Regions from separate parts of the Pseudoalteromonas sp. S4741 genome, predicted to be linked through region 1. Evidence: predicted binding sites of a transcription regulator. Region 1 holds the regulator's gene; the other holds the start of a gene.

What was found. Region 1 encodes ArgR, which controls arginine synthesis, uptake and breakdown. Its sites were predicted from a motif close to ANTGAATANNTATTCANT; they were not measured.
Region 2: a site for ArgR is predicted at 13,938-13,955, ahead of CWC30_RS09325 (arginase family protein). Genes of this name have one in related genera too.

What each region holds. Positions count from the first base shown of each region.
Region 1 is NZ_PNCN01000074.1:1,740-15,876, reverse strand. Features, by position in the region: gene CWC30_RS11715 (peroxiredoxin) at 1-194, opposite strand, end outside; gene CWC30_RS11710 (methyl-accepting chemotaxis protein) at 269-1,558, opposite strand; gene CWC30_RS11705 (RNA-guided endonuclease TnpB family protein) at 1,644-2,786, opposite strand; gene tnpA (IS200/IS605 family transposase) at 2,843-3,271, shown strand; gene CWC30_RS11695 (DUF3718 domain-containing protein) at 3,538-3,912, opposite strand; gene folA (type 3 dihydrofolate reductase) at 3,995-4,486, opposite strand; gene cgtA (Obg family GTPase CgtA) at 4,562-5,713, opposite strand; gene rpmA (50S ribosomal protein L27) at 5,868-6,125, opposite strand; gene rplU (50S ribosomal protein L21) at 6,142-6,453, opposite strand; gene ispB (octaprenyl diphosphate synthase) at 6,877-7,848, shown strand; gene mdh (malate dehydrogenase) at 7,924-8,856, opposite strand; gene argR (transcriptional regulator ArgR) at 9,072-9,539, shown strand; gene CWC30_RS11655 (Dyp-type peroxidase) at 9,597-10,496, opposite strand; gene CWC30_RS11650 (ABC transporter ATP-binding protein) at 10,542-11,588, opposite strand; gene CWC30_RS11645 (ABC transporter permease) at 11,589-13,220, opposite strand; gene CWC30_RS11640 (Fe(3+) ABC transporter substrate-binding protein) at 13,220-14,137, opposite strand, start outside.
Region 2 is NZ_PNCN01000058.1:81-15,988, reverse strand. Features, by position in the region: gene gloA2 (SMU1112c/YaeR family gloxylase I-like metalloprotein) at 1-116, opposite strand, end outside; gene CWC30_RS09395 (ketoacyl-ACP synthase III) at 197-1,276, opposite strand; gene CWC30_RS09390 (sensor histidine kinase) at 1,656-2,894, shown strand; gene CWC30_RS09385 (response regulator transcription factor) at 2,891-3,415, shown strand; gene CWC30_RS09380 (thiol-disulfide oxidoreductase DCC family protein) at 3,439-3,858, shown strand; gene ppiC (peptidylprolyl isomerase PpiC) at 3,937-4,215, shown strand; gene CWC30_RS09370 (substrate-binding periplasmic protein) at 4,292-5,101, shown strand; gene CWC30_RS09365 (DsbA family oxidoreductase) at 5,139-5,798, opposite strand; gene CWC30_RS09360 (M24 family metallopeptidase) at 5,918-7,138, opposite strand; gene CWC30_RS09355 (flavin reductase family protein) at 7,277-7,885, opposite strand; gene CWC30_RS09350 (SDR family NAD(P)-dependent oxidoreductase) at 7,897-8,622, opposite strand; gene CWC30_RS09345 (thiol-disulfide oxidoreductase DCC family protein) at 8,619-9,017, opposite strand; gene ppc (phosphoenolpyruvate carboxylase) at 9,138-11,783, shown strand; gene cdd (cytidine deaminase) at 11,906-12,835, shown strand; gene udp (uridine phosphorylase) at 12,824-13,579, opposite strand; gene CWC30_RS09325 (arginase family protein) at 13,992-15,101, shown strand; gene CWC30_RS09320 (substrate-binding periplasmic protein) at 15,200-15,901, shown strand.

The sequences.
Region 1 (14,137 bases):
GCCTTAATTTTATCAGCCAAGCTAATATATCCAGGTAAATGAGCATTCGAACACGTTGGTGTAAAAGCGCCTGGCACTGCAAATAACACGACTTTTTTATCTGCAAATAATTCATTGCTTGTCAGTGTTTGCATACCGTCATCGGTTAGCTTAGATAGACTAACTGCGGGTATTGTTTGACCTTGTTCAATCATGTTAAATCCTTTGGGTAACTACGTAGACTTTTAGCATACAGGTTAATATTTACGGTTTCGAGTTTATACCGAGATTAAACTGCATCACTGTCTAAACCCAATCCCTTTTTAATTGTTGCCATTTGCAGCGCTAGCTGCGAGCGAATATCAGACACCAACTCACTCAACTCATTTACTTGGCTTTTCTTATTATGCATTGATTGAGTAAAGTCACTAAGGAAATTGCTTTGCTGTTTTGCAAGCTCCATTGCTTCAACTGCAACTGTGTTTGTCTGCTGAGCATTATTTGCGACCCCTTCAGAGTTTGCTTGAAGCTCTTGGGCATTTTCGGTTTGTAATTGGGCATCCTCAGTTAACGCATTAATTTGTGAGTAGACCATTTGAGAGTTCTCACTTAATAACGCCAGCTGATCGTTAATCTCTTTTAACGAACCTTGGGTTTGCATGGCTAATTGCCTTACTTCATCAGCAACCACCGCAAAACCTCGACCTTGCACGCCGCTCAGTAACTCTTGCACACTGTGCATACCTTGTTCAATACGTTGCTGTGTATCAGAACTCGCATTAAGCATATTTTTAGCAAAACCAACACTTTGCTGCATTGCCTCATAAGTATTTTGTGCATTTTCAGCAGCCTGCGCGTTAATATGATTAACCTGCTCACCTATGTGTTGAATATTTACTAGTAAACTTTCATTTTTAACAACTGTTTTAGGATTATTCACTGTAATATTTTTTAACTCATTACTTTCGATTAAAAATGCAAACCCATCTCGTAGTTGCCTCAAAGGCTGTAAAACCTGTTTACGTTGCACCCAATAAATACCAAAAGCTAATATTACTAAACCACCTATTGCGATTCCGAACACCCAAAATACTTGTTGTTTAACGGTATCTTGCTGCGCTTTTAATGCTTGCTCTGCTTCAATCACTGTTTTTGATAACACGCTAATTTGTTCACGTAACTCATTCGTTCCAGAATTACGCTGCTTTGCTTGCGATAAAGTACTGCTTAAATCGCGCAAATAACGTTTAGGCCAACTCACCAACTCCGCTTTTATATCAGCATCCAGATCTTCTGGCTCTTCATCTACAAATAAAGCAAATTCATCAACCTTATTCATCACTCCTAAATTAGGCAACTGTGCAATTTTTGCAGCGAGTAAGTTTAAATTTTTTACACTTTGTTGCAGGCTTTTTTCAATTTCAGGCTGGTAATCATTTAGCAGTTGATAGGTCGATAAAGATAAATTAACCACTTCACTATAATAGTCACTCGCCAACTTATTGTAGCTTAGAGCATGGGTACTTAGAGTTGAGGCTTTTTGTACATAATTTATAAGCGATGACGCTGAGCCCGTCATTTATCTCAGTGCATTGTGTGACGTCTCACCGCCCTATCGGGCGATGCTTCTTATTTCGTTAGCCGTTGCTCGATAATGCCGAGACTTACGCAGCTTCCATAAGCAGAAACGACTGTCCAGCCGCTTTTAATTCAAAAATACCTTTATCTCGGATATTAAGGGCGGCATTGAAGTCGCGATCTATATCTTTAACTCCGCAAGACGGACAATCCCATTTGCGAACCGATAAGGGCATTTCTTCCATTTTGTGACCGCAACAATGGCATGTTTTCGAGCTGGCGTACCACTGATCGAGCTTTACTAGGTGCTTGCCTTGCTCTTTAGCTTTGTACTCCAACTTAACAACAAAGCTATGCCATGAGGCATCCGCTATGTGTTTCGCCAGTTTGCGGTTTTTCATCATGTTTGCTGATTTCAATGTCTCAACTATCACCGCTTGGTTTTCGTCAACGAGAGTTCGAGAGAGTTTGTGTTGAAAATCAGCGCGAGCGTTCACTACTTTTTCATGGCATTTAGCAACCAACAATCGAGCTTTTGCTCGATTTGCGCTGCCTTTTTCTTTTCTAGATAGTTGACGCTGCTTACGTCTGAGATTCTTCTCAGCACGTTTTACAAATCGTGGGTTAGCTGTCTTTTTTCCGTTTGACTCAATAGCAAAGTGAGATAGACCGAGATCGACACCGGTTACCTTTCTCACTGTATGAATTGGCGATGGGACTTCCGCCCCATCATCAGCAAGTATTGACGCATAGAACTTTCCAGTATTACTCAAACTGAGTGTAATACTTTTTACTTCCCCTATAATCTCACGATGAATATTTGCCTCTACAGGCTTCATTTTCGGGAGTTTGATCGCGCCATCGAGCACCTTTACGCCGACACAGTGATAGCTTGATTGCTTGCTATGTCTACGTTTGAATTGTGGATACTTGGCCTTTAATTTTGGGTTGAAGAAGTTATCAAACGCTTGGTGAAGATTGATCACGGATTGCTGTAAAGCGATTGAGTCGTATTGCTTCAACCAGTGGTATTTTCGTGACTTTTTGGCAACGGCAAGTAATGGCTTTATATCTTTTTTAGGATTCAATATCACGCCATGCTTGCGGTACATGTGAGACTTTAAATGTAGAGATTTATTATACGCAAAACGCACAGCGCCAAACTGAGCAATCAAAAACTCAGCTTGCTCTTGTGTTGGATAAATGCGTACTTTTGTTGCTCTTAACATTTCAGTGCTCTTGTGTATAATATCTATATATTAATACTTTGAATAGGTTTTGTAAAGTGAGTGCACACACAGAAGAGTTGTTAAAAGGCTATCTCAGAAAAAGGCACAGCGTAAGCAAGTTGGTTGTTCACCTAGTGTTTACAACAAAATACAGACGTAAGTTGTTTACTGGGCTTATGATAGAGCAATTAAGAGAGGCATTTGAATCTGCTTGCATTAAGCTGGAGTGTGAGTTGATAGAAATGGATGGCGAACAGGATCACGTGCATTTGCTTATTTCGTATCCACCAAAACTCTCAATTAGTGTAATGGTTAATAACCTGAAGGCAGTTTCGTCTCGGATGTTGCGACTGAAAAATACGCACCTCACAAGGCAGAGTAAAAACTCCGCCCTATGGGCTCGCTCATACTTTGCTTGTACTGCTGGCGATGCAACAATCGAAACGTTAAAGGTTTATGTAGATAGTCAAAATACACCAGATTAAGCCACTGACGCGTCTTACGCCTTATATCCCCGCCCTCATCGGGCGAGGGCTTACGGCGAAATTGCTAAAAGCGCAGTATCGTTACCTGAGAGCTTTCCTAGAGCTCTGTATTTACCGTTAATGTCTTTATTTAGTGAAAATAGCTGTGTTGAAAGGCGCACTTCTAACTCAGAGGGAAGGATAGATAAAAGCTCAATGGAAGGATGTTTTAGGTAACTAATAAAAAACCGCGTATAAACGCGGTTTTTTTTAAATTAAGCTTTTAATTAAAGGCCTGCGCGGTCTTTAATAATAGGGATTAAAGGTGATCCTGCATGATTTGCCTCAGCCCAGGCTATATCGGCACCATCTTCAAGTGAGCTCTTTGATAAGTTTTTAACAATGTACTCACCCGTATCAACCGCATTACTTGCAACAGCGTGACGCAATAAGTTATTACCATTACAGAAAACTGCATCATAGATATTACGAACTTTCACACGTGAACTTTTTAATTTGCTACGCAGACGGTTTTTATCATCACCAGCAATGTATTCACAGATTGAAACAGCTAACTGATCATTAGCGCTTGCAGGCGCAGTATAAGCGAACGAACCTGCTGCAATAGCAGCAATTACAACTAGCTTCGGTAATTTAATCATTGACTGGATACCTTATATCAATACTTTTTTCGTACTCGACTGTTTAATATTGTACCAACACGCTCAGATTTTGGCAATAATGTTAAGAAATTTTATTCAAAGTTACGAACTTATAACTATATTTATTTTTATCATCGGGCGTCATCAACATTTCATCTTCAATTTGCCAGTTTGCAACACTTTTATAATCAGGAAATTGTGTATCTCCTTCAACATCTAAGTCTATAAAGGTTAAATACAAGCGCTGCGCCTGCGCTAAAAACTGCTGGTAGATGTTTCCGCCACCAATTATCATCACCTCTGCAACATCATTAACAAGCTCAAGTGCAGCTTCTGGTGTGGTTACTGTTTCAATTCCTGATGCGTGATAGTCTTTATTACGAGTAATAATAATATTACGTCGCCCAGGTAACGGTCGGCCTATTGATTCAAATGTTTTGCGCCCCATAATAACGGGTTTACCAGAGGTTACTTTTTTAAAGTGCTGAAGGTCACCAGGTAAATGCCATGGCATTTTATTATCTAAGCCAATGACACGGTTGTTTGCCATTGCTGCAATCATTGAAATTATCACACTAAACACCTAATTCTTTATTATTAAAAAAATAAAAAAGGAGCGTTAGCTCCTTTTAAATATATACAATTATAATTAACGCTCGTAGACAACTTCTACGTCGTAATCATCTTCATCCCAATCATCCCAGTCATCATCATCGCCTTTAGTGGCTTTTTGATGGTAGGTATCCCACTTAAATTCAACCTCTTCGTCTGCCACTTCTACAAACTTCTCTTTAGGCATGTTATCAAGTAGCGTCATGATGTCGTGAATTAATGGCTGCGTATTTAATTTATTAATTGCAGCAATACTGTAAATATTTTCAGACTCACCCAACTCTTCTGCAATTTGCTCACATAAGGCTTTGGCTTCATCTTCAGGCAATAAATCAATTTTATTAAATACTAACCAGCGTGGCTTTTCAGCGAGCTTAGGGCTGTACTGGTGTAGCTCGTTGATGATTGCAAATGCATTATCAACAGGGTTAGAGCCATCAACTGGCATTACATCTATAATGTGTAAAAGCACACGACAACGCTCTAAATGCTTTAAGAAGCGAATACCTAATCCCGCTCCCTCTGACGCGCCTTCAATCAAACCTGGAATATCAGCAATTACAAATGATTTGTTTGCTTCAGGACGAACAACCCCTAAGTTAGGAATCAGCGTAGTAAATGGATAATCAGCTACTTTAGGTTTTGCAGCTGACACACTGCGGATAAAGGTTGATTTACCTGCATTTGGTAACCCAAGTAAGCCGACATCAGCCAGTAGCATTAGCTCTAACTTAAGGTTACGTACTTCACCCGGTGTGCCAAGTGTTTTTTGACGTGGAGCACGATTAGTACTTGATTTAAAACGCGCATTCCCCAAGCCATGGAAACCGCCTTTTGCAACCACAATTCGTTGACCATCTTGGGTTAAATCCCCTAATGATTCCTGTGTATCAACATCAATAATACGTGTACCAACAGGCACTTTAACGATCAGGTCTTCACCTTTCTTACCCGTACAATTACGGCTTTGACCGTTTGTACCGCGTTCTGCTCTGTGAAAACGCTCAAATTGATAGTCAATAAGGGTATTTAAGTTTTCATCAGCTTGTAGATAAACACTACCACCGTCTCCACCGTCACCGCCATCAGGTCCACCATCTGGAACATATTTCTCACGACGAAAAGACACGATGCCGCTGCCACCGTCACCAGCTTCTGCGCGAATTTCTACTTCATCTACAAACTTCATGATTACTCACTTTAGGGATTGGCTTGTTAATAACTCTATTATATACCTAAGTGGCCTATAGAGCACACTGAGCATAAAAACACTTGGGTATATATTTAAACATGCTTAAAACAAAAAACCCCGCAAAGGCGGGGTTTTTTAACTACCTTACTGATTACTCAGCTACGATAGTTACGTATTTACGGTTTAAAGGACCTTTTTGTTCAAACTGAACTTTACCATCTGCTTTTGCGAAGATAGTGTGGTCTTTACCGATACCTACGTTTGCGCCTGGGTGGAAACGAGTTCCACGCTGACGAACAATGATGCTACCCGCTAGAACTGATTCGCCACCAAAACGCTTAACACCTAGGCGTTTGCTTTCTGAATCGCGACCGTTACGAGTACTACCAGCTGCTTTTTTATGTGCCATTTCTAAGTACCTCTAATTAAGCGCTAATGCCAGTGATTTTAACTTCTGTGAACCATTGACGATGGCCCATTTGCTTACGAGAATGCTTACGGCGTCTAAATTTAACAACCTTAATCTTCTCACCGCGACCGTGTGAAACAACCTCAGCTGTTACTTTACCACCGTTTACGAACGGTACACCAATCTCGATCTTCTCACCATCAGCAACTAAAAGTACTGAATCAAATTCAACTGCTGCACCAGTTTCAACGTCTAATTTCTCAAGACGAATTGTTTGACCTTCAGTCACACGGTGCTGTTTACCACCACTTTGGAAAACCGCGTACATAATTAACTCCGTCTGTGCGCCCTCAAATCGACGCAACTAAAATATTCTTCAATAGGGCGCGAAGTTTACGCTAATGCGTAAAAACTAGCAAGCCTCTTTTTGTAATTAAATGAATAAAAAGTAGCTGCATTGAGAGCAATTCAATATTTCCCCTATTTTATATTAAAATCCCCCTTTGCCAAGCGCTTTTTAACGGTTACAGAAAATAAATTAGCAATAGCAAAGCGAGCCTATGTAGTTCAATTAACCACCAAGGGTGATTCAAAATTAAACCAGGGTGTTTAATCAATTATTCACAAGGTTAATAGGTTATTTAACCTAATTAAGGGTGTTTTTTTAAGGAATCATCACAAAATATCGAGCTAATGCATTTTTTGTTGTACAATCTGCGCCGTTCACACATTAAAATTGGCTCGGAGATCAATGGATATAAAAGCTATCCAGGCGTTAATCGAAAGCGATATGAATGACGTCAATCAACTAATACATGCGCAAATGCGCTCAGATGTGGCGTTAGTTAATCAACTTGGTTTGTATATTGTTAACAGCGGTGGCAAACGTGTTCGCCCTATGTTGGCTATTTTGGCGGCTAAAGCGCTAGGTTACCAAGGCAAAGATCACATTACGCTAGCAACTATCATTGAATTTATTCATACCGCAACGCTTTTACATGATGATGTTGTAGATGAATCTAATTTGCGCCGTGGCACACCTACAGCAAATGCTGAGTTTGGTAATGCTGCTAGCGTACTGGTGGGTGATTTTATTTACACCCGCTCGTTTCAGCTAATGGTGGGTCTTGGTAAAATGCAAATAATGCAAGTACTGGCTGATGCAACCAACATTATTGCTGAAGGTGAAGTGCTGCAATTAATGAACTGCAACGACCCTGATACCACTGAAGCCAGTTATATGCAGGTTATTTATTCTAAAACCGCCAAGCTATTTGAAGCAGCGACGGGCCTTGCGGCCATTATTACTGACCAAGACGATACTGTACTAGAGGCACTTAATTTGTATGGTATGCATTTAGGTACTGCTTTTCAGTTAGTGGATGATGTTTTAGATTACAACGCTGATGCCGACCAACTTGGTAAAAACATTGGCGATGATTTAGCTGAAGGTAAGCCGACGTTACCTCTTATATATGCAATGCAACACGGTAGTGAGCATCAAACACAGTTAATAAGAGACGCTATTGAGCACTGTAATGGTATGGAGCACCTTGACGAGATACTGGCTGCGCTCAAACATACCAATGCCCTTGAGTTCACCATGGAGAAAGCCGAGCAAGAAGCTAATAAAGCAATTGCCTGTTTAGATTGCTTAGCGGAGTCGAGTTACAAGCAAGCACTAATTAGCTTAGCTAGAATAGCGGTTGACCGCGACCACTAAGTAATACTGTGTAGATAATTCCGAGCAATAAAAAAGCCTGCAAACGCAGGCTTTTTTATTGGTTAATTTTGGCTATTACGCCATAAAATCAACACCTTCTTTGATATCTTTTTTCAGCGTTTCAAGCATGTCATTTTTAGCTTGCTCTTCAAATGCGCTTAAAGTGCCGTAAGAAAGAATTTCTTCTACGCCATTTTTGCCTAAACGTACTGGGTGTGCAAAGTACTCTGCATCGCCATTTTCAACAGCAACGTATGCATAATCTACAACGTCTTCACCTTGTAGGCCTTTAACTAGAGACATACAAAAACGTGCTGCTGCAGCACCCATAGATAATGTTGCAGAACCACCGCCCGCTTTAGCATTAACTACTTCAGTACCTGCATTTTGGATACGAGGAGTTAGTGTAGCCACTTCTTCATCAGTGAAAGTAACACCTTCAACTTGAGAAAGTAACGGTAGAATGGTTGTGCCTGAGTGGCCACCAATCACTGGTACTTTAACACTTGCTACGTCTACGCCTTTAAGTTCAGCAATAAACGCTTCAGAACGGATAACATCGAGTGTTGTAATACCAAATACACGCTTAGCATCGTAAGTACCTGCTTTTTTGAATACTTCAGCAACAATCGGTACAGTGCCGTTAACTGGATTAGTGATAATACCTACAAGCGCTTTAGGACAGTTAGCAACAATGCCTTCTGCTAATGTTTTAATGATACCTGCGTTAACATTAAATAAATCTGCACGATCCATACCTGGCTTACGCGGCATACCCGCTGGGATTAAAACAATATCACAACCTGTTAATGCTTTATCTAGTGCATCTGCACCAAAACCTTCAACTTTTACATCTGTTGGGATATGAGAAAGGTCAACAGCAACACCAGGAACTACTGGCGCAACATCATATAGTGATAATTCTGAACCAGCTGGTAAGCCTGTTTTTAATAATAAAGACAACGCTTGACCGATACCACCTGCAGCACCTAATACAGCAACTTTCATTGGAATTCTCCGTGATTTGAGGAAGGAAATATTTGTGGTTCATAAGATAAAGAAATTAGCGACTAAAAACAAATTTATCCTGCCTATTTTAACTATATTTTCGACCATAGTTGTAAACTTTACTGTTTAAACGCAGCAAAACCTAAACAACTGCTGCATAAATATGCATTTTTGTGTAGAATTTGCAGTATCGACAACATAACTAACTAGACACTATGCAACCACAAGACAAACAAGAAGCATTGGTAAAAGCCTTTAAAGCACTTTTAAAAGAAGAAAATTTTGGCTCACAAGGCGAAATAGTCGACGCATTAAAAGAACAAGGCTTTGATAATATTAGCCAAAGTAAAGTGTCGCGGATGTTAAGTAAGTTTGGCGCGGTACGTACCCGCAATGCAAAACAAGAAATGGTGTACTGTTTACCTGCCGAAATGGGTGTACCAACCGCTAAAAGCCCGTTACGCCAGTTAGTTATTGACATTATGCATAACGAAATGATGATTATTATTCGCACCAGCCCAGGCGCTGCGCAGCTAATTGCCCGTTTACTTGACTCATTAGGTAAAGCAGATGGCGTATTAGGAACAATTGCCGGCGATGACACTATTTTTATTGCGCCAGCGAAAGTATCAGAAATAGACCTCACATTAGAGCGTGTGCGTATTTTGTTTGATACGGTTTAAACACGTTTGGTTATCATTGTTACGGCTATGCTAATACGTAGCCGTTACTGGCTTGTTTTATAACTGCTTTAAAAATCGCACTGAGGGTGCAAAAAACGCAGAGCCCATATCTGCTTGAGTAAAGTCAAGCCAATGATCGTAATGCTCCCCCTGCCCTAAACGGCTGTTGAGCACTTTCTCGAATGCATCCCCTTTAGCCGAGCACATAATCATTAACATTCCCTGCTCATACACGTCGCCATAAGGCATACTTTGATTTAGTAATAATGCTTGTCCCTGTTCATCTTTTAATTCACTTCGAGTCGCATGGCTGCTTTCAAGTGCGGGGCTTATTAGGGTATTGTCGAGACGAGTACGCCCCATTATTTGTTCTTGTTCTTGCAACGACAAGTGCTGCCATAACGTTAAGTCATGCTTATAGCGCTGAACATGAATATAGCTGCCTTGATCTTCAAAGCTATCGGGCTTATTAACGAGGGCCGTTACCCGTTTTTGACGACCATGCGGAGTATCGCCCGCATAAATAAAACCATTAAAATCACGGCCATCTAAAAAACGAAAATTTCGAATTTGCTCCACCAGCTCAACATCAGGGTTGAAAAGTTTTAATATTTGCAATGCAAACAGGTGGTTTACATCTTCTCTGTCTGAGCGGATTTGCACAAATAAATCGCATGGCCTTGCACTCATCACAAAATCGCTATGGGTAATATTAGGAAAGCCTCGCAGCTCACTTGGCATATAATCAGGCAGAATGTGTGGCCAATATTGCGCGCCAATGGCGACCATACAAGAAAGCATAGATTCAGAGAACTGATCACTAAACTCATCTTCAATATCGCTCACTTTTTTAAGCTTAGCGCGAAGTAGTTCGTCGTGACCATCAAGTACATTAAAAAATAAGTGCAAACCGTGTAAGTTTGCTTCAGCACAAATCCCTGATTGCGCTTGCGCCATTGTCATTCCTTACTTTTTAGAGCAAAACACAGCGATTAATTACGATTAAAAAAAATTCACCGTGTGCGGTTTTATTTTTATTATAACCTGTTCATTAATTTCAAATGACTGGCCATACTGAGCTGCAACTTCTATTTCTTGCTCAGCAATAACCACAGTGTATACATAAGCAGAGCCAATAAAGCGACTACTTAATATACTAACCCGCTCACATTGCTGTTGAGTATCGTTATTACTAACAAGTTCAAGTTGATGCGGACGCACATAAATAACGCCCTTATCCGCCACGCCATGCTGCTGTGGCTGTATTGATTCAACCACCCCAAACTGCGTTTGATATTCAGTGGCGGTTAATGCGGTGGCGCTTAAGTATATGCCCTGACCCAGAAACTCTGCAACCTCCTTTGAACGTGGTTTAGCAAAAAGCTGTTCTGGCGTACCTTGCTGCGCAATTTTACCTTGGTGCATAACCGCAAGCGTATCTGAAAAAGCAAACGCCTCTTCTTTTGAGTGAGTAACAAACACAGCCGATACTTGCTGCGCCTTAATAATGCGTCTAATGTCGGCAATTAACTCAAATCGTACTTGGGTATCAATATTAGAAAATGGCTCGTCAAGTAACAGTAAGCTAGGTTTATAAGCTAATGCACGTGCAATCGCTACTCGCTGCTGTTGCCCACCAGAGAGTTGATGAGGGAATCTATCGGCGCAGCCTACCAAGTGTACCAGCTTTAGCATTTCACTTACGCGTGCGTGTTTATCTGCTTTGCTCATGCCGCTTAGGCCAAAGCCAATATTATTAGCCACCGTTAAATGCGGAAATAACGCATAGTCTTGAAACATCATGCCAATATTACGATGCTCAGGTGAAACAAACGTATTAGCATCACTGACTAGCTTACCATCAATAAATACTTGCCCTTGTTTGGCTTCAATTAATCCTGCAATGGCTTTAAGTGTGGTGGTTTTACCGCAGCCACTGGCTCCGAGTAAACACACTATTTCGTCTTTACCTAAGGTTAAATCTAAATTATCTATCACCTTAGTCCCGTTATATGCATAGCTCACGCCTTGTAAAATCAAACTACTCATTTAGCTACGCTGCTCCATTGAACGGTTAATAAAATATAACGGAATAAACCCCACCACCACAATAAACAAAGCCGATATAGAGGCCAGCTCTAATTGTTCATCGCTTACATACTGAAACACATGAGTTGCTAAGCTTTCAAAATCAAAAGGCCTTAACAACAAAGCTGCGGGTAGCTCTTTCATACACTCGATAAAGACCAATAAACCGGCGGTTAATAAGCCTCGGCGTAATAAAGGTAAGTGCACTAAGCATAATGTGCGCCCTTGGCTTTTTCCCATTGACTGGCTTGCCATATCAAGGGAGGGACTAATGCGTGAAAAGCTCGACTCAATAGCTCCGTGTGCAACGGCGTAAAACCGCACTATATAAGCAAAAATAATAGTGAGTAAGCTACCAGTAAGTAATAAGCCAATATCTAAATCATAAGGAGCTAAAGTGCGGTTAATAGTATTTTCTAATAGGGTGAGTGGCAACAATACCGCTATCGCTAATACTGTGCCGGGTAACGCATAGCCCGTACTAGCCAAACGCCCGGGTATTAATGGATTTTTTTGTTTTGCAATGCGCTGATAAAACACCACTAAAACACTCAGTATAATAGTCACCACACTGACTACAGCCGCCACTTTTAAACTTTGCCATGCATAGCTAAAAAACTCACTATTCCACGCTTGATCAAAATACATCACTGCATATTTGAGCAATACAACCATCGGAATAATAAACGAAATAATTAAAATAAAGCTACAAAACCCAGTTGCTAGCCACGCAGACTTGCCTTTGAGGATATAAAGCGCTTCACTGTTCACGCTCGATTGACGCTCAAACACCGCTTGGTTACGACGGCTAAAACGCTCGGTGATCAATGCTAAGAACAGCAGTAGTAACATCACCCCTGAAATTTTTGCTGCTGCAGTTAATGAATAATAGCCAAACCAGGTATCGTATACGGCGGTGGTTAATGTACTGACAGCAAAATAGCTTACGGTGGCAAAATCAGCCATGGTTTCCATGCTGATCAAAGCAAGGGCCGCTACAATGGCACCACGGGATAATACAAGGCTGACTTTAAAAAAGCTTTTCCATGCATTTAGCCCCATTAACTGACTGGCTTGGACTAACTTAAAAGATTGTTCTCGCAGTGCAGTTTTAAAAATTAAATATAAATACGGGTAGAGTACCAGCGCAATCATAACAATTGCCCCTGGTAAGGTGCGTATATCAAAAAACCAGTAGTCACTTGGCGACTGCCAACCAAACCACTCTCTTAGAGTTATTTGTACCGGCCCCGCATAGTCGAGTAAATCCGTGTACACATAAGCAATAATATAGGTAGGCATGGCAAGTGGCAGCATCAGTGCCCATTCAAACTGTTGTTTGCCAGGAAAACGGCAATAAGCGGTGAGCCAACCCAGTGGCAACGCAATCAGGCAACTAAGTAACCCTACACCTAAAACCAGCAATACGGTATTACTTATATAGTCCCACAGCACGGTATTCCACAGGTGGGTAAATACCTCTGAGTCGCCTTGTAAAGATTCTACTAGTAGAAAAAACAACGGGGTCGACAGTAATAAACCCGTCGACCACGCAATAAGCTGCCACTTCGACAGCTGAAATTTATAAGTCATTAAAGATCGAACTTCACCTCATCAATTAGCTTAAGGGCTAATGGACGATATTTGCTAATTTCATCAAGCGGTAAGCTGTCTTCCTTAAAGCTTCCCCATGATGCAACCAAACTTGAAAGCTTAACACCTGGCTTGACCGGGTACTCCATATTGAGCGAGGCATACATATTTTGCGCCTTATTGTCGGTCATATACTCTATAAGTTTCAAGGCATTTTCAGGGTTTTTAGCATACTTAGTAATTACCGCACCCGATACGTTAATATGCGAACCACGGTTAGTTTGGTTTGGAAAATTAATATTAACCGCATCTGCCCACGGTTTTTGCGCTTCATCTTGCAACATTTTACCTAAGTAGTAACTGTTACCTAAAGCTAAATTACATAAACCTTCTTTAACGGCTTTAACTTGCGCACGGTCATTTCCCTGCGGCTTACGCGCTAAATTCGCTTTTACACCCTCAAGCCATGTTTTAGTCTGGACTTCACCATGATGAGCAATCATAGAAGCCACTAACCCTAAATTATAAGGGTGTTTACCAGAGCGAGTACAAATTTGACCTTTATATTCAGGTTCGGCTAAATCTTCATAACTCAGCTTAGGTAATGGACCTAAACGCTCTTTTGAAGAGTAAACATTTCGCACTCGCTTAGTGAGCGCCACCCACTGACCATCGCCATCACGAAATGCAGCCGGCACATTATTATTAACCTGCTCACTATCAATAGTTTGCGTTAGCTTTAGCTCTTCTAACTGAATTAACGCACTAAAGTTAGACGTTAAAACTAAATCTGCTTTACTGTGTTTGCCTTCACGCTTAACACGCTCGATTAGGCCTTTTTTAGCAAACACAACATTAGTTTTAATGCCTGTTTGCTGTGTAAAATCATCTAAAATAGGTTTAATTAAAAAAGGTTG
Region 2 (15,908 bases), on a different contig from region 1:
TGTGCACGATAATGCTCATTAATAATCGTGAGTTTTAATATTTCACTATAAAAATGTTTAGAGCGTGGATAGTTGCTACAAATGATGGCTACATGATGAATGCCTAGTAGTTGCATATATTTTCCTTAAAAAGCAAAAAGCGCACTAAAAGCAGTGCGCTGTTTATCAATACATGTGCATGGTTGTATATTAGCTTTTAGCTAGGCTCTGCGTCTTTACACGCTTTTACAGCCGGTGCAACAAGCTCTAAACCCGTTTTATTACACGGTGGAAGCTTAGCATCACTAAGTGCAATAGGCGTTACTCGCTCGCCCCATTTTATATAGCTTGCCGCCCAAGTAAGGCCAGCTCCAAATGCCGCCGACATAATATTTGCATGCGGTTTAATTAAGCCTTGCTCAACGGCTTCACACAATGCAATTGCAATGGTGGCAGCAGAGGTGTTGCCATATTCACCAATATTGACCATTACTTTTTCGTCATCCACTTTTAAGCGATTTTGAATAGCTTGAATAATGCGTAGATTGGCTTGATGCGGAACTAGTACATCGATATCGTCTAACTTAAGATTGGCTTGTTCAAGCACGTCGTCACAGGCTTCACTCATGCCTTTAACGGCACGTTTAAATATTTCACGGCCTTCAAATAAAAGGTCTGATGGACCAATTGGCTCATATTTATTTAAATCACTGCCAAAATTAGTAATGTGTAAAATATCACGATCTTCGCTGTCACAACCGGTTTTAGTCCCTAATAAGCCTGCAGGTGTTTCTGCTGCTTCAAGCACAACGGCACCGGCACCATCACCAAATAATACTGCGCTGTCGCGTCGTGCCCAGTTTACATACCACGTCATGCGCTCAGCCGCGATAACGACGGCTTTTTTGATCATGCCAGCTTGAATTTGCGCTGTCGCAGCTTGTAAAGCATATAAGAAACCAGAACATGCCGCGTTGGTGTCCATGGCTGCAGCGCCTGTGGCACCAATATTTTTTTGTACTAATGAGGCGGTGTTTGCAACTACTGTTGAGGGGGTGCACGTTGCTAAAATAACTAAATCGATATCTTTTGCATCTACGCCAGCACAAGCAATGGCATGTTTTGCAGCCACACTAGCAAGTTCAGCAGTACTTACATGGCTAACTCTTCGTGCCTTGATACCTGTGCGTGTGGTGATCCACTCATCGGTTGTATCTACAATTTCACTTATTTCGTCGTTGCTGATGCTTGCTGGTGGAATGCATTTACCCCAACCAGTGATATGTGCGTAAGGCATAGTGTGTTCTCTTAAAAGTGGTATGACGTGTTCGTCTAATGAGGACGTTATATCAAAAATTAGTTGTTAACACTAGTTTATAGCATGGTTTGCTTAGTAATTACTGCTATTTTACGGACTATTTGCTGCATTTTTGTTTAAAGGTAATTGATTTGTTTTTATTGTGTTAATTAAAAGCTTTTAATGATTGTGCCTGTTTTACACAATAGCTCATAGGCTTTCTAAGCTTAATAGAATACAAATACTTTGTTGACCATATATGCTTGAGTGCGGCTGAGTGAGCAGCTAATATGAGGCGCTTATTATGAAATCATTACTTAAAAAGCATTATTTATAATGGATAACAAAGTAATGTATATTCAATCAGGTGAATCTTATTGTGTTAATTAAAACCGATCCTGCTATTAGCCGGTTATTAATGCTGCGCAGTGGCGCCATTGCTGTGCAGCTTATTGCAGTGTTAAGCGTTTATTTTTTATTAGAGCATCAAATTGCGCTCATGCCGTTGCTAGCCGTTATTACGCTTGAGGCGGTTTTTCAGTTAGCAAGTATCTTTGCTTATAGAAATGTTAGCCAAGCAAAGCCTGTTGGCATGCTGATGCAACTGACCGCTGACGTACTTTTTTTAACTATTTTGTTGTCTTTAAGTGGCGGTGCAACTAACGCATTTGTGTCGTTATTATTGTTACCTATTATGATAGCGGCAATTACATTGAGCGCTCGTGGGCTTGCCTATATTGCTGTGCTGGCTATCGCTGCCTACAGCATGCTACTGATTAAAATGCCAGAGCATAGCATGCACCAAATGAACATGAGTGGCCACTTTATTGGCATGTGGGTTAATTTTGTTATCAGTGCCTGCGTGATTGCGTTGGTTATTGGTGCAATGAACCGTGCTTTACAACAACGTGAGCGCACTATTGCTAAAGTTAGAGAGAAACAGTTGCGTAGTGAACAACTGGTTACTCTCGATGGCGCAGCGGCGCAAATTACTCATCAATTAGCAACGCCTATTGCTAATTTACAATTATTGTTTGAAGAGCTTGTAGAAGAGCATCCCAACAATGAAATTATTCAGCAAATGCAATCACCCTTGCTGCAATGCCGCACTCAGCTTAATGATTTTAGAAAGCTCTCTATGCAGCTACGAGATAAAAACACGCAAATACCTATAAAAGCAGAGCAGCTGCAAAATCAAATTCATGATACGTTACTATTACAATACCCTAATCAACAAATAAACTGGCTTAATGAGGCGCCTAAAGCCACATTAAAAAGTGATGCCATGCTGCTACCTGCTATTTTAAACTTATTACAAAATGCAGCACTTGCTAACGAAAAAAAAGGCCAAATGCAATTAGAGTTGAGTTGGCAACAGCCAGATGCGCAAAGTATTGCGTTAATTATTCGGGATTTTGGCGCTGGTTTTTTATCCTCCGAGTTAGCGGAGTTAGGCGGGCAGCTCATGCCCAGCGAGCAAGGCATGGGAATAGCGGTTATGCTATCAAATGTCACGTTTGAGCGTTTAAATGGTTCGTTAACTGTTTATAATCACCCCGATGGTGGAGCGGTGGCCAAGATACAAATGCCACTATTAATAACCGAGTCGGCGCTATGAAGCTGCTAATTATTGAAGATGACATTAACCTTGCTACCACTTTGGTAAGGCGCTTAACAAAACACAGCTTTAACTGTGAGGTTGCACATAACCAAACAGAGGCCTTACTTAGGGCTCGCCAGCAGCAACCTGATTGTATTTTATTAGATATGAAGTTAGCAGATGAAAATGGGCTGGCGCTTATTGCACCGCTGCGACACTTGTTACCCAAGGCGCATATTGTATTGCTTACCGGCTTTGCAAGTATAGCTACAGCCGTAGAGGCGATGCGCTTGGGCGCTAATGACTATTTAACTAAGCCTGTCGATATGGCAAGCTTATTAAAAGCGCTAAAAGTAGAGCCGGTATCGACAGTAACCGAAATTCCTGAAGAGATTATGTCACCCGAGCGTTTAGAGTGGGAGCATATTCAACATGTATTACACAGTAACAACGGTAATGTATCAATGACTGCAAGGCAGCTTAATATGCATAGACGCACTTTGCAGCGCAAGCTACAAAAAAAACCTGTGCAGCAATAAGCCCTCACTTGAGCAAGCAATTAATGACCCATACCGCCGCGCTAATAAAAAGCCAAAAAATTATACTGTTCGATGCCCAGTGCAAGCTTTGTAGTGCGTGGTGTAATTTTATTATTGCTCACGATCCTCAGGCCATGTTTAAACTGTGCAGTGTACAATCGCCAAAAGGGCAGCAAATATTAATGCACTTTGGCTATTCGACAACTGATTTTGCCTCTATGGTTTACATTGAAAACGCTCAAGCATTTATACAAAGCCATGCATTTTTTGAGGTGATTAAACAGCTAGGCTATCCGTGGAAACTTAGTGGTATATTTAGTGTGTTGCCAAATCGTTTTAATAATTGGCTTTATGATAAAATTGCATCAAATCGATATACCTTATTTGATAAATATCACTATTGCAGGATCCCTTCAAAGCAAGACCAAGCCCACTATTTATAAGTGCTTTAATAGATGCCTGAATGTACTGGCTGTGCTAAAATCGCGGCGTTTAAATTTAAGCATTAAAAAGGCACTTACATGGCAAATACGGCGCACGCACTGCATATTTTAGTAAAACATAAAGAGATTGCAGAAGACATCATCAAGCAATTAGGCAAAGGCGCAAAGTTTCAAACTTTAGCTAAAAAGTATTCGTCATGCCCATCGGGTAAAAAAGGCGGTGATTTAGGTGAGTTTAGACGAGGTCAAATGGTTCCACAGTTTGATAAGGTGGCCTTTAGTGGTGCAATTTTAGAACCGCATTTAGTAAAAACGAAATTTGGTTGGCATGTTATTAAGGTACTTTATCGCACATAAACTAACGCAATTTTAAGTTGCCGCTATACTTATTATTTGTTCAGTTTGTTACATGCTAAAGCAACTTGGAATAACTATGAAGCTTATTATTTTATGCTGCAGTTTGATTTTAATGGCAGTGTCATTTTTTGCCAGTAGCACTGAGCAAACAATTACCCTTAAGCTTGGCAAACCAAGCATCCAAGGCATACCAAAAAACTACTATATTTTAGCGTTATTAGAAAAGAGCTTTGCAGAGGTTAATGTAAAGCTCAATATTGCCTACAGCATTGAGCCAATGAATACCAAGAGGATTTTGCAAGAGCTCAAACGTAACGGTGATGTTGATTTAGCTTGGTTAACTATGCCAAGCGTCCTCGCAGAGCAAAGATATTTAATCCACACAAGTTATCCTATTTATAATGGACTGCATTCAAAGCGCTTGCTCATGGTTAAACATAGTCGGTTAAAAGAATTTTCTGAGATCAAAACCTTGGCACAGCTAAAACCATTTATTTCGTTGCAAAAACAAAGTTGGTCAGACTTTTATGTTTTAAAAAACAATGGTCTAACAGTTAATGGTGATTTGAGTTATGAAAGCATGTTAAAAGCGTTAGATGAAGGACTTGGCGATTATTTTCCGCGTTCAGTTACAGCAATAAAAGCCGAAATACGTAAACATCCTCAGTATAACTTTGTTATTGAGCCACATATTATGCTGCAATACGATAATTACTATTATTTTTACGCAAACGAAAATAACAAAGCAATCATTGAGTTATTAGAGCAAGGCTTAACAAAGTTAGCAGATAGCGGTGAGTTGAACGCGCTTTATGAGCGCTATTATCATGATGTTGAGGACGGGCTTAATTTAAACAACAGACAGGTGTTTAACTTAAAAAACTAATAATGTTAGGCCGCAAAATGCAGCCTAACCCGAAAAATTATTGCTCCTGGTTGGCTTCTTCTTCACTTATTTGCTTAAGTGCTTGAATAAACGATTCACTCGGTTGCCCACCGGTAAGCGCGTACTTATCATTTATAATGAAAGTAGGTACTGAGGTTATTCCCATTTGTTTAAAGTTATTTTGCTCTTGGCGTACCGCTTGTACGTATTTATCTGAGTGTAAAATTTCTCTGGCTGTGTCTTTGTTAAGGCCTACTTTTTCTACCACATCCAGTAATGCATCTTCTTGATTTAAATATTTTAAATCGGTGAAGTGTGCCTCAAAAAACGCCAGTTTTAACTCAGTTTGCTTACCTTCTTCACGAGCCCACATTAGCAAGCGATGTAAATCAAAGCTGTTGATCATGATGCGTTTACCGTCAAAATTAAAGGTAAAGCCAGCTCGTTCACCCGCATCCGCCATGTTTTGACGATTTCGTGCGCTTTCTTCTTCGGTTAAGCTGTATTTTTGCTGCAAGTGCTCGTTTAAGTCTTGCCCTTCAAGTGGCATATCCGGATTAAGCTCAAAAGGGTGCCATGTAATATCCGCACTCATTTCGTCTTTTAATTCTGCCAATGCGGCTTCTAAGTTTTTATACCCAATAATACACCATGGGCACATTACATCTGAGACGATATCTATTTTTAAGTTTTTCATAAGGATCCTTGAAGGATTGCTTTTTAATAACAATGGATATTGGGATGAAGTTTAGTTTATCAATCATTGAACATAAAAAGAGCAGCGAAAGTGCTGCTCTTTTATTGAATGTTTTCAGGTTAGCTGTTTAAACCAAATGGGTCGTCAATGCTGTGGCTTGGCTGGGTAAACCAACGCGGTCCGTCATCTGTCATATAGAAGTGATCTTCTAATCTCACACCAAACTCATCTGGAATAACCAGCATTGGCTCGTTACTAAAACACATGCCTGTGGCAAGCGGGGTTTTATCGCCGCCCACTAAGTATGGCCATTCATGAATGTCTAAGCCAATACCATGGCCTGTGCGGTGTGGGCAACCTGGTGTTTGGTATTCAGGGCCTAAGCCTTGAGCTGCTAAGTAACTGCGGGCTGCTTCGTCAACCGATTCACAGGTTTTGCCAATGGCGGCTTGATTGAAAGCTGCTAACTGGGCTGCTTTTTCAAAATCCCAAAATAGGCGCTGGCGACTGGTTGCTTCACCAAATACGTAGGTACGCGTGATATCAGACAAGTAATCGTGTACTTTGCATCCGGTATCAATAAGGACCATGTCGCCTTTTTTCAAAATTTGTGGATCTTTTACACCATGAGGGAATGAGGTAGCAAGGCCAAACAATACAATACAGAAGTAATTTCCCGGAGCACCTACTTTTTGATGCGCTTTTTTTATAAATTCTTCGACTTCTACTGTACTAATTCCTTCATAAAGCATGCTCGCCGTAGCCTGATGAACCGCTAAAGTCATATCCATGGCACATTGCATTAATGCTAATTCATTGGCTGATTTATGCATTCTACAATGTGCGGTTACAGGTTGTGCGTTAACTAGTTTTAACCCTGAACTGGCTTTATTGATGCCATCAAAAATAAAAAACTGTGCGCTTTCATCAATGCCCACGGTAGCGGTGTCACTAATATTCAGTTGTTTAAGCACTTTAACGAATAGCTCAAACGGGTTCTCGTGTTCTTGCCAGCCGTGTATTGGGCCATCAATGACTTTAAAGCCATCTAAAGAGCCAATTTCAAAATGGGGGGCAATGTATTGCACCTCACCCATGGCGGGTAAAATAGCGCCGACTAGTCGTTCACTGGCGTACCATTTCATACCGGTAAAATACGTTAAGTTAGTACCTGCATTTAAATATATCGCATCAATATTATTAGCTTGCATATAAGCTTGCGCTTTGGCCATACGCACTAAATACTCATCGGCCTGAATTGGCGTTACTGAGTGGGTCATATTGCTTAAACTAGCAAGTGCTTGTTCGGGTGTGTGTGTACCAATACCAACTGTGGTCATATATTTCTCCTACAAAATTTTGCATAGTGTGTAGGCTAAATGCGTTCAATTCAAATTAATTGCGATTAGTGAACAAGGGATTGAACAAATAGAGGAAGTTATCAAGTCCCTCATTCCCAAGGACTTGATAACCTTGGGCTATTTTTTCGCGTAGGGTAAACGATTGAGCTTATTCGCCGTGTGGTAGCTATCTAATCCGGTTACTGCAACGGTATCGATGGCTTGTAAGTCTAAAAAGCCATCACTTTGGAGTGCTGATTTATCTACATAAACATCCATTATTTCGCCAATAACCAGCTCAGTGCCATTAACAGCTAAATGCTGATTCTCTACAAATTTTACTGCGTATTTTAGTCGGCTTTGTGCAACAAAAGGCGCTTTAAAGTCGTTTAAGTACTCTGTTTTGAGACCGGTTGCATTAAACTCAGACTCATCTTTAGCGTAACGTGCCGATGTTTGGTGTGCCTGCTGGTAAATATCACTATTTACTTGGTTAATAGTATAAACGCCTGTTTCTATAATATTTTCGAATGTATGCCTTGGTACGCTGTGCGGGCGCATTATCATGCCTACTAGCGGTGGGTGAGCGCCTAAATGAATAACTGAACTGACAATGGCTAGATTGGTATTACCTTGTAAGTCTTGTGTGCCAATTAAGTTTGCACTTTTAAACCCTGAAAGTGAATTGATAAAGTGTGTACGGGTATGTTTTTCAAGTGCGGCTATGCGGTCTTTCGAAAAATGCATGTGTTTGTTCCTTACCATTTTATGGTGTTTCCTTGCCAATCTAAGTAGGCAGGTTCGCCGTTGAGTTCTAGCTGTGGGTTTTCGTAAGTAAATTTAAATAATTGCTGAGCAACAAAATCAGGGGTAAACAGTTTACCTGCGGGCACATTTTTTTGAAATGGCTTAGAGAGCTGTGTATCTGTAGTACCTGGGTGAAATAAAACAAGTTTGGTATTTTTAGCGCGACGAGCAAGTTCAATGGTGGCTGTTTTAAATAGCATGTTCAGCGCAGACTTGGATGCGCGATAGGTATACCAGCCACCCAATTTATTGTCGTTAATACTGCCTACACGAGCGCTTAAAGCAGTAATTGTGCAATGAGTTTTGTGATTAAGCAATGGCACTATACTTTGTAAGCACAGCAGGGGGACAAGTGTATTAGAGTGCAAAAGCTGCATAAAATAATCACTGTTAATTTCTTCGAGCTTTTTTTCTGGCATGTGCTGGTCGTTGTGTAATTGACCATTAAATATTATTACCTGAGCAAGCTCAATTTGTTGTGACTTTAACGACTGGGTTAGCTCATTTAGGCTTTGCGCCGAGTAGTCGCTGTGGAAATAGGTTACCCTGTCATCATTATGCTCAATATTCGATGAGCTGACACAAATTATATTAAATTGTGCTGCTTGCTGATTTAAATGACTTACGTAGGATTGTGCAATGGCGCTACTGGCGCCAAATAAAATCACTGTTTTCATTTTTCACCTTTAGATTTGATATTGCATTGACCATTACTACACTGCGCATTGGGCATTAAAAAACGGCTTATATGATGGCGGTATTTTGCAAAAAAAGTGTAAGCATGATCGGCAAAAAAGCGAATTACGGGCAAACGAATTATTTTAAGCCAACGGTATTTGCCAACGGTGCGCCAAGCTTGATAAGTGACGTCTAAGCCGTAAATCATCTGCCCCTTATCAGTTTGGGCGTGCAATAAATCCATGGCATTTTGTTTATCGATTGCAGGAAAACGTTCACTAAAATCATCCGCATTTAAATCTTCTAGTGTAATTTTATGATCAACATCGGCACGTTTTAAATGTTGCATTTCTGCATTGCACAGTGGGCAATTGCCATCGTAAAAAATGATCATGTTATCGCTTTGTGTTTATTTTACATATGCTTTTTTACGACAAGACAATGCAAATGGATCTATTAAATATTCCCTCTTAGTGATATTAATAGGTCTCCAAGAAACGAAGGAGAGCTAGAAATGAGTGAACAATATGCCGCCTTGCGAGGTAATGTAAATCTACTTGGTCAATTATTAGGACAAACTATTAAAGATGCCCAAGGCCAAGAGATTTTAGATAAAGTAGAAGAAATTCGGGCTTTATCAAAATCATCTCGCAGTGGCCATGAAGCCGATCGCCAAGCGTTAATTGATGTACTCCATGCGCTTAGTGATGAGGAGCTTTTACCGGTTGCCCGTTCATTTAATCATTTTTTAAACTTAGCTAATGTTGCAGAGCAGTTTCATACCGTATCACGTTTTAATGATGTTGGTTTTTGCCAACTAAATCCTCTCACTCAAACATTAAAAACGTTAGCAGCAAAGGCCGAACAAGGTCAGCTTAATCATAATCATTTAGCCGACACACTCTCAAAACTCCACATAAACTTAGTACTAACCGCTCACCCAACCGAAGTGACTCGCCGTACTATTATTAACAAACATGTTGAACTAAGCGATTGTTTAGCGTCGCTTGAGCGAACCGACAACCTTGCGCAAGAGCGCGAAGCGATATTAAATCGAATTGCGCAGCTTATTAGCCAAGCTTGGCATACTGACGATATTCGTCGTTCTCGTCCAAGCCCTGTTGATGAAGCTAAATGGGGCTATGCGGTAATTGAAAATAGCTTATGGGATGCCGTGCCACGTTTTTTACGTGAGTTTAGCCAGCATGTTAAACAGCATTTGAGCCTTGAGCTACCAGCCAACTACAGCCCGATAGAATTTACGTCGTGGATGGGGGGAGATCGGGATGGTAACCCGTTTGTAACCGCTGAGGTGACTAAGCAAGTACTCGATCATGGCCGTTGGATGGCGCTGGATTTATACCAGCGTGATTTAGAAACTTTGTGTGCTGAACTTTCAATGTCTGATGCCAGTGATGAGCTCATTAAACTGGCAGGGCAAGAGTTTGAACCTTATCGAGCCGTGCTCAAAGAGCTTAAAAACCAAGTAGCTGAAACAGTGATGTACTTAAGCGCTAAAATTAAAAACAAGCGTACAGAATCACAAGATTTAATAACTGATATTAACCAAATTAAGCACCCAATTGAGGTGTGTTATCGCTCATTGTTAAAATGCAATATGCAAGTGGTTGCTGATGGCTTGCTATTAGATGTGATCCATCGTGTAAATAGCTTTGGTTTGCGCTTGGCAAAACTGGATGTACGACAGGATTCGTCAAGACACAGCGATGTGTTTTCTGAATTAACTCGTCATTTAGGTATTGGCGATTACAATCAATGGGAAGAGCAAGACAAACAAGCTTTTTTACTGACAGAGCTCAATTCACGTCGTCCGCTAATTCCTAGGCATTGGCAACCAAGTCCAGAAGTGCAAGAGGTGCTCGACACCTTTGATGTTATTGCGCAACAAGATGAAAAAACCTTTGGTTTATACATTATCTCTATGGCACGAACTGCCTCTGATATATTAGCAGTGCAGCTATTACTTAAAGAGTCTGGCTGTGGTTTTGAACTGCCTGTGGCGCCTTTATTCGAAACCTTGGATGATTTAAACGATGGCCACAACGTCATCACTACACTTTTAAATAACGAGTGGTACCGTGGACACATTAAAAACACCCAAAATGTAATGATTGGCTATTCAGACTCAGCCAAAGATGCAGGCATGATGGCTGCTGGTTGGGCACAATATGAGGCAATGGATAAGCTCGTACAACTAGCGGATGAACGCGGTATTGAGCTTATTTTATTCCATGGCCGTGGGGGTACGGTTGGCCGTGGTGGTGCGCCTGCTGCACAAGCATTGCATTCTCAGCCGCCGGGGTCGTTAAAAGGTGGGCTTAGGGTAACAGAGCAAGGTGAAATGATCCGCTTTAAATTTGGCCTGCCTAATGTGGCATTACAAAGCTTAAATATTTATGCGGGTGCGGTACTACAAAGTAATTTATTGCCACCACCAGAGCCTAAATCACAGTGGCGCGAAGTAATGGCATTAATTAGCGATGTGTCGTGTGAGCATTACCGTAATGTGGTGCGCCACGATGAAAACTTTGTGCCTTACTTTAGAATGGCGACACCTGAATTGGAACTGTCAAAATTACCTTTAGGCTCAAGGCCTGCAAAACGAAATCCAAATGGAGGGGTTGAGAGCTTACGTGCTATTCCATGGATTTTTGCGTGGAGTCAAAACCGGTTAATGTTACCTGCATGGTTAGGTGCATTGAGCGGGCTTAAAGCCGCGCTTGAAAAATACGGTATAGAAACCTTAAGTGAAATGAGCTTGCAATGGCCATTTTTTAGGGCGCGTTTAGAAATGCTAGAAATGGTATTTAGTAAAGCGGATAGCTGGTTGAGTGAGCATTACGATAATGCGCTGGTGGAAGAGATGTATAAGCCGCTGGGTGTAGCTTTACGTGATGAACTTGGTGAAGCTATAACGTTAGTGCAATCATTAAGCCCACAAAAAAGCTTATTGGCTGATCAGCCTTGGATCAAAGAGTCTATCGGGCTTAGAAATCCATACACCGATCCGCTGAATGTATTACAAGTTGAGTTATTACGTCGTTCTCGTGGCGATGATAAAGGCAATGAAAACGATATAGATAATGCTTTGATGATCACTATGACCGGCATTGCAGCGGGTATGCGTAATACAGGTTAATCCAAAACTAGATTAGTTTTAGAGGGAACACACGACGTGTTCCTTTTTTTTACGTTGAATAGGCTGGTATTTAGTTTGCCAACCTTTTACACTACTTGGCCATTGATCAAATAAAAACTATTATGGCTTCAGCAACTTTTAAAGTGCAACATAATACAGCACTTAGCAATTCACACATTTCATTAAACGTAGCGCAAACGCAAGCTCTACGCAGTCAATTAAAAACTCAACGCGGTATTTTATACCCAAACGATATTTCAGCGCTTTGCACCGAGCTTAATGTTAGCGAAGATATTTTATTACAAGGCTTAGTGCCTATGGCTTCAGAGTTTTCGGTTGCACCTATTTCCAAATTTCATGTCGGCGCAATTGCAAAAGGGCTCGATTCACAAGGAAACACTACTTTTTATTTTGGCGCTAACGCTGAGTTTGACCATCAAGCACTTAGTTTAGTGGTGCACGGTGAGCAATCTGCCATTAATAATGCCTGGTTAAATGGCGGTAAAAAAATTCTTAAAATAGCGATTAGTGATCTCCCATGTGGGTACTGTCGTCAATTTATGAATGAACTCGCTGATGCGAAAGAGCTTGATATTTTACTGCCAGCACAAAACTTTAAATTGGCAGAGTTATTACCTCACTCATTTGGACCAACCGATTTAGGCAATGAGCACAGCTTATTTAACCCAGCAAAGCAAACTAATTGTTTTGAAAACGAACAACTTGATGAAAAGCTGATGAGTTATGCTTTAGCGGCTTATGTGCCGTACAGCCAAAATTACAGTGCAGTAAAAATAAGTACGTTTGAAAACGGTGATTTTTATGGCAGCTATGCAGAAAATGCAGCGTACAGCCCGAGTTTATCGCCATTACAAAGTGCTGTGAGTCAGTTGTTTTTAGCAGGACTGAGCTTTGATAAGCAAACAGTAAAATCAGTTACGTTATTAGAAACGGCTGGTCATGAAAACCAATCTGGGGTGGCAAAAGCCGTGTTAGCAAGCTTTACTGGCTTGCCAACACTTGAGGTTATTAGCGCAACATTAGCCAAGTAACACTTTAGCGGCTTCAAGTACCACGGCAACCGATTTTTTCTCAATCTCGCCGTGGTCTACGTTAGGAATTTCTTGACGTGTTCTATTTACTAATACACCGGCAACACAGGCTGCTTGTAGGCCAAGAGCGGCACACATAGTAAATAAAGTAGCCGATTCCATTTCGTAGTTCATCACGCCTAGTTTTTGCCATTCTTCACAGCTACCCTGTAATGACTTAGGAACATAACCAGAATGCGTATCGTAACGCTCTTGTCCTGGGTAGAAGGTATCGCTTGAAGCGGTGATACCGATATGAAAATCGATGTTTAGGTTTTCACAGGCTTTTACCATCGCTTGAGTGGCAAAAAAATCAGAAACAGCAGGGTAGCACAGCGGTGCAAAATGCTGACTCGCGCCATCCAAACGAACTGAGGCTTGGCTAATTAAAATATCGCCTTCGTTAATGTGCGGCTGAATCGCGCCTGTTGTGCCAATGCGAAGAAAGCTACGTACGCCAAGTTGAGCCAGTTCTTCAACCGCAATTGACGTTGAAGGGCCGCCGATACCGGTTGAACATACAACCACTGAGTGGCCGTTTAATTGGCCTAAATAAATGTGAAACTCACGGGTTTGAGCAAGGCAGGTTGGATTATCTAAGAACTGTGAAATGCGTGCTGCACGATCTGGATCCCCTGGAACAATAGCCAGTTTTGCACCTTTTAAATCATCAATACACAGTCCTAAGTGAAATACCTTTTCCATAACTAAGCCTTTTTAATAAGAGTTGTTGTCAATTTAGCATGATTACGAGAAACCTAAATGAAGTACAGGACGGATGTCCGTATTGGTTTATTCATTAACTCTGAATATTCAATCAATGGCTAAAATTACTAACAAAATGAGCCAGTTGACTTGTTTGCTCAGACACTATATTCATACCTCAGAGCAAACCAGTAGCTAGCTAAAAGAGTTGTTAGCTAAATTTTAAGTTGTTTATATTCATAAGGTTAGTTAGTAGGTTTTGTATTGTTTTGCCGCTGACCTAACCTCGCAGAACACAACGTTCAGTGATTTTTATAACCACATACAATTAATTTTTAATTTATTCAGCGTTCGTCGTTTTGCATAACTACTCAATAATAGACAAGATATTCAGATTGAAAAAGGGTTTACAATGAGCACACAATTTCAAGCATTTAAAAATAAAGTTGAACACTGTTTATGTGCACCTGGCGATGGTGTATTCACGGTTAATACGGCAAAAGAACGCAAAGCAGCACTCAGAAATAAATTATATGGTCAAACTGAAAATGTCGATGTTTTATGGCGTGACTCGCTAAATGAATTACCTAACTCACCCCACAAAGCGGTTATGTTGGGGATTAGCTCTGATTGTGGTGGTGGTATTTTACGCGGTGCTAACTGGGGGCCTTTGTTTTTACGTTCAGCTCTAATTGACCAGCAAACACAGTGTCGTTCATTTGACTTAGGTGATGTGCGCGTAATACCGCATTTATTACACGATAAATACTTAAACGAGGCAACAATTACCAATTGCCAAAAAGCGCTTTATGGCAATGACAATAACGATCATTTCGTAAGTCCACTGTCTATTACCGAAGATGTATGTGACAGCTTTTATGCAACATTCCACGATAAAGGAATTTTTGGCATTGGTGGCGATCATTCTATTAGTTACCCGCTGACAAAAGCGTACTTAAAAGCCAAACGCGAGCAAGGTAAACGTACGGCTATTATTCATTTTGACGCCCACACCGACTTACTCGTAGAGCGTTTGGGCATCGATTTATGTTTTGGCTCTTGGTGTACCCATATTTTAGAATTTTTACCCGCGCCACATCATTTAATTCAATTTGGTATTCGCTCAAGTGGTAAGCCTAAATCACATTGGGAAAGTACCTTTGGCGTTAAACAGCACTGGGCTGCTGAAATTATTGAGCGTGGCGCAGCCGCTGTTGCTGCCGATACAATCGCGCAACTAAAGGCTGACAAGGTTGATGAAGTGTATGTAAGCTTTGATATTGACGCACTAGATGCTCAATTTGCTTCAGCAACAGGTACACCTGAAGAAAATGGGTTAACACCACAGCATGCGCTTGATATTTTGTCAGCCATTGCCGATGAGTTTCCAATAACCGGAGCAGATATGATGGAAATCGCGCCGTTTACCGACAGCTCATTAGTGGGTCAATCAAGCTCAGAGACGACGCTTAGAGAAGGCGCTAAAATTTCAGCATTCTTAATTGCAGCAATGAATCGTTAATCCCACAGGCCCAAAATTGGCTATTTGTAATTAATCCGCTATATTAAATTTGCTTTTACCAAAAAAGTAACATCTTAAATTTTATATAGTGGGTTATTGTGACTAAGTGGTATTTCGTATTATTGCTCATTGTAAGCCATCATTGTGCGGCTAAACTTACTGTTGTAACAGAGAACTTTGCGCCTGCGCAGTATCTGGACGCGAATAACAATTTAGTAGGTGATGCTGCCGATAAAGTCCGATTGGCGCTTGATAGCGCAGGCATTGATTATTCAATCTCTGTAAGCGATTGGAGTATGGCTTACAATATTGCACTGAGAGATCCCCAAACCTGTATATTTTCTATTTCTCGTTCGCCTGAGCGGGAACATAATTTTATTTGGTTTGCTAAGCTCGCCCAATTTGACACTAATTTTTACTCCCTTAAAAGCAAAGGTATTTCCTTAACTAATTTAGAGCAGGCTAAGCAATACCGTATTGCGGTTTTAAAAGATAACTACAGTCATCATTATCTACTTTCAAAAGGCTTTAAAGAAAACGAAAATTTAATGCTGTTTAGTAGTTTTGATAATATTTTTAAGATAATTCAAACACGAAGTTCGAGTATTGATTTAGTGGTTATACCTGCGCAGCGAATAAACCATGAACAATCTCATTTATTAAATAAATTACAACTCGAATCACTAATGCCAATCAATGCCCATCAAGCCCCTTTATATTTTGCCTGTAATAAAAACCTCCCCGATAACGTAAAGCAACAACTTAGCGTAGCTTTTTCTTCATATGAGTCTAAACTATAAATATTAA